Regions from separate parts of the Streptomyces sp. NPDC048643 genome, predicted to be linked through region 2. Evidence: riboswitches for the same ligand, from Rfam matches in the RefSeq annotation. Region 2 holds a riboswitch; the other holds the start of a gene.

Region 1 (2,193 bases), on a different contig from region 2:
GCGAAGTCCTCCTCGTCGATCAGCTCGTTCTTCAGGTTCGAGATCTTGGCGCTGAAGGACTTCGGCGGGAAGCGCTTGGGGTCGAGATCGAGATCACGGCAGACGAGCGCCATCAGGCGCTTGGAGTCGGCGGCGTCGTAGATCGAGAAGGACGAGGTGAAGCCGAGCTGCTTGCTCTCGCGGCGCAGGATGCGGACGCAGGCGCTGTGGAAGGTCATCACCCACATCGCGTTGGCCCGGGGGCCCACGAGCTGCTCGACGCGCTCCTTCATCTCGCCCGCGGCCTTGTTCGTGAAGGTGATCGCGAGGATCTGGCCGGGGTGCACATGGCGCTCGCCGAGGAGGTGGGCGATGCGGTGGGTGAGCACGCGGGTCTTGCCGGAACCCGCGCCGGCCACGATGAGCAGCGGGGAGCCGGAGTGGACCACGGCCGCGCGCTGGTTCTCGTTCAGCCCGTCGAGGAGGGCCGCCGGGTCCACGACGGGCCGGTGCGCGCCGTCGCGGTAGTACGCGTCCCGGCTCGGCGGCACGTCGAACCGGCCGCCGAACAGGTCGTCCGCGACCGGCTCCGGCGCGTGCTCGTCCTCGGGCGGCGGCGGGTGCTCGTCCTCGTGGGCCGCGGAGGGCTTGAGGTCCGCCAGGAAGCTGTCGTCAAAGAGGCTGCTCATCGCTCTCCGAGTCTAGGCCGCCCCACTGACACACCGAGGCCACCCCGAGGACTCGACGGGAACTCGCGACGCGTGCGCGTGACCGGCTCGTGACGGTAAGTGCACGTCGGAGCGGGTACGACCGGTCCCCACCACGGTCGCCGTGCCGGGAGGAGCCGCCCCCGGACACCCTCACAAAGTGGCACACACCACTCATGCCCGGCGCCCGCGACGGGGCACATGGCCAAGGTCACGAAAATGTATCGGGCATATCGCACTCCAACCTTCACACGGACCACACGAGTTGGCTAGCGTGCTGGAAGGCCGCCCGACCGCAACCGGCGAACGTCGCCGGGCCGAGCGGCCTCCGCCGAGTTCGGCCCGCCCACCAGGCGGCCGGAGCCGGGGACCCACCGACCTGGGGTGAATCGGTCCGACCGCCCCGAGGGGCCAGGACCGTAGGGCAATCCTTCCGGAACCACCCGCCCGAACCCGACAGCTAACTCGGTAGGCGGATGACGGAAGGAGTCGCCTCTCTTGGCGTCGCACCGCAAGTCGCGTCCTACGGGTTCGCGCATGGCAGGCATACGGACCCCCGCCCTCGCGACGGCGGCCCTCACCTCGGTGGCCCTGCTCTCCCAGACGGCGAACGCCGCGCCCTCGGCCGAGCCGAGGCCCAGCGTCGAAGAGGTCGAGAAGAAGGTCAACGACCTCTACCACCAGGCCGAGACGGCCACCGAGAAGTACAACGCCACCCGGGAGAAGACCACCAAGCAGCGCAAGCGCGTCGACACCCTCCTCGACGACGTCGCCGAGCGCACCGACAAGCTCAACTCCGCGCGCGAGGAGCTGGGTTCGTTCGCCGCCGCGCAGTACCGCACGGGAGCCTCCACACCCGGCACCGCGACGCTGCTGCTCGCCGACGACCCGCAGGACTACTTCGACCAGACGCAGTTGATGAGCCGTCTGACGACCCGGCAGAAGGCCGCCGTCGACGACTACGTCACCGAGCAGGCGGCGACGACCAAGAAGCGCACCGAGGCCAGCGAGAGCCTCCAGTCGCTGACCACCTCGCAGAACGCGCTCAAGACGTCCAAGGCGACGGTGCAGCGCAAGCTCTCCGCGGCCCGCGACCTGCTCTCGAAGCTGACCGCCGAGGAGAAGGCGCGGCTGGCGGCGATCGAGAAGAAGAAGCGGGAGCGGGCGGCCGTCAAGGCGGCGGAGCTGGCACGGCAGCAGGCTGCGGCGGAGAAGGCGGCCAAGGAGAAGGCCACCGAGCAGGGCTCGCCGTCGGGCGGCACGACGGGCTCGTCCGGCTCGACGGCCACCGACCCCTCGTACGCGACGAAGGCCGGCAAGGCGCTCGCCTTCGCCCGCACACAGATCGGCAAGCCGTACGTGTGGGGCGCGACCGGCCCGGACTCCTACGACTGCTCGGGCCTGACCCAGGCCGCCTGGAAGGCCGCCGGCGTCTCCCTGCCGCGTGTCACCTACGACCAGGTGAACGCCGGCACGACGGTCTCCCTCGCCGACGCCAAGCCCGGTG
Region 2 (2,193 bases):
GCGCGGTCCTGGCGGAGATGCTCGTGCGGCACACGGGGCAGAGCGCCGAGCGGATCGCCGCGGACATCGAGCGGGACCTCTTCCTCGACGCGCCCGCGGCTCTGGAGTACGGGCTCGTCGACCGGATCGTGCCGAGCCGCAAGGCCTCATCCGGCGCGCCCGGCGCGAGGTGAGCGGCCGATGATCCCCGACCTCCCTCCGCTGCCCGCGCTGACCCGCGCGGAGGCCGAGCTGATCGACCGCTACCTGGACGTGGTCGACCTGGTCGGCCGGATCAACCCGGCCCGGCCCGGCGACACCTACCGAGGGCTGCGCGCCGCCCAGGCACTGGTGGCCAAGGCGACGGCCCTGCGGGACGCGCTCGCGCTCATGCACCAGCGGGGCGAGAGCGAGGTGCACGCGCCGACGCTGGCTCAGGCGCTGCGCGTGCTGGACGGTGAGCGGCGAACCACGCGGGTCACGATCCCGCCCGTGTCCGGCAGTTGACGCCCGCGCACCCTGGCCCGGCACACGCCGCGTCGCCGGACCGTCCGCACCGCGACTCAAACGCACCAGATGGTGTACCCCCTGATGGCGTAGGAATCAGTCCTTTCTCGGACCCCTCCGACTTGCGCAACACGGAGGACAGAGAGGCGGAATGAGGGGTTCCGGTGCAGGTGCGGGGGTCACCCGTGTCCCCAACACCCTTTCGAACAGAGGGGTGTCCACCCGAACGGGTGAGTGGTGAGTAAGCCCACAAAACACCGGTTCCGCTCGGATTTTGCGACGTTCATGGGTGAAGATCCCTTCCGACGACAAGCCCCCGCCACAGCGGCGGGGCGGTCCGGGCGGACGCCGAGTCCTGCCGCCGCCCGGATGCCCGGTCGACAGAAGTGGATCGGCAGGAGTGGAGGACCCAGCACGACGGTCCGCCGGAGCAGCGTTCCGGGTGGACCTTGGGGTGAAGCCGCAGCAGCGGCCGGGCAACTTCGCCAGCCCGAATCCGACAGGTCATCCTTCACAGGCGGCTGACGAAGGGTTGCGCATGACTGCGCTCAATCGTGTCCCGTCGCTGTGGACCAGGGCCGGTACGGCCTCGGCCCTCACCATCGCCGCCGTCGGCGGCAGCCTCGTGGTCCCTGGTGTCGCACCCGACGCCCAGGCGGCCACGACCGCGACGAAGGCACTCCAGGTCGCGGCCTCGAAGCACGGCGCCCCGTACAAGTACGGGGCCACGGGACCGCACCGCTTCGACTGCTCCGGGCTCACGCTCTACTCGTTCAAGAAGGCGGGCAAGAAGCTGCCTCGAACGGCCGCGGCGCAGTACAACAAGACGCACCACGTCTCCGCCTCGCATCGCAAGGCCGGGGACCTCGTGTTCTTCCACTCGGGCCGGAGTGTTTACCACGTCGGCATCTACGCCGGGAAGGGAAAGATCTGGCACTCCCCGAAAACGGGGGAAGTGGTGAAGCTCCAGAAGATCTGGACACGGAGCGTCTGGTACGGGCGGGTCAGCTGACCTGACCCTGGGCGGCGGCGGGGGCCGCCGCCCAGGGATCACATCGGTGCGACCGCATCCTTCACGTACCGCCCCCGGCCGTGCGCCGAAGGGCCGGCGACGGTCCACCTCCTCCGCACGCCGGCAGCACCCGCTCAGGCCCTCAGCGGCTCCAGGAGGAGCACGAGGCCGAGCACGGTGAGCGCGCCACCCGTGACGGCCTCCACGGCACGTGCGGCCCGGGGCCGGCGCAGCCACCGTCCCAGCCGGTCCACGAGCAGCGCGACCGCCGGGAACCACACCAGGGCCAGGACGACCACGATCAGCGCCAGGAGCAGCGTCCGCGGCATCGCGGGGCTGCCGGCCGGCACGAACTGCGGCAGCAGGCTGAGAAAGGTGATCGGCGCCTTCGGGTTGAGGGCGTTGGTGACGAAGCCCTGCCGCAGCGGGCGAACGGCCACGCCCGTCCCGGTCGGCGCCGCCCCACGCGCACCCTCTCCCGGCCCCTCCCCGTCGTCCGTCGAGGGCGCACCCGGACCCCGCCCCGTCCCGTCGGCCCCGCGCGGTCGCCCGAGCGCGCGCACGGTACGCAGGCCCAGGTACAGCACGTAGGCGCCGCCGAGCAGCTGGAGCGTCCGGAACAGCGCCGGTACGGCGGTGAGCACCGCGGCGACTCCGGCGACGGCCAGCGCCGTGTGCAGGAGCAGCCCGCCCGC

The links. Region 2 has a riboswitch for cyclic di-AMP ahead of AB0C62_RS03135 (C40 family peptidase). Riboswitches for the same ligand answer to the same signal wherever they lie in the genome.
Region 1: it holds a riboswitch for cyclic di-AMP, as region 2 does, so the genes downstream of both, AB0C62_RS21670 (NlpC/P60 family protein) here and AB0C62_RS03135 (C40 family peptidase) in region 2, are expected to answer to the same signal.

What each region holds. Positions count from the first base shown of each region.
Region 1 is NZ_JBEZHO010000021.1:44,301-46,493, forward strand. It holds gene pcrA (DNA helicase PcrA) at 1-668, opposite strand, end outside; cyclic di-AMP (ydaO/yuaA leader) riboswitch at 1,006-1,177, shown strand; gene AB0C62_RS21670 (NlpC/P60 family protein) at 1,185-2,193, shown strand, end outside.
Region 2 is NZ_JBEZHO010000002.1:282,835-285,027, forward strand. It holds gene AB0C62_RS03125 (ATP-dependent Clp protease proteolytic subunit) at 1-173, shown strand, start outside; gene AB0C62_RS03130 (hypothetical protein) at 181-486, shown strand; cyclic di-AMP (ydaO/yuaA leader) riboswitch at 823-1,021, shown strand; gene AB0C62_RS03135 (C40 family peptidase) at 1,025-1,498, shown strand; gene AB0C62_RS03140 (LysE family translocator) at 1,633-2,193, opposite strand, start outside.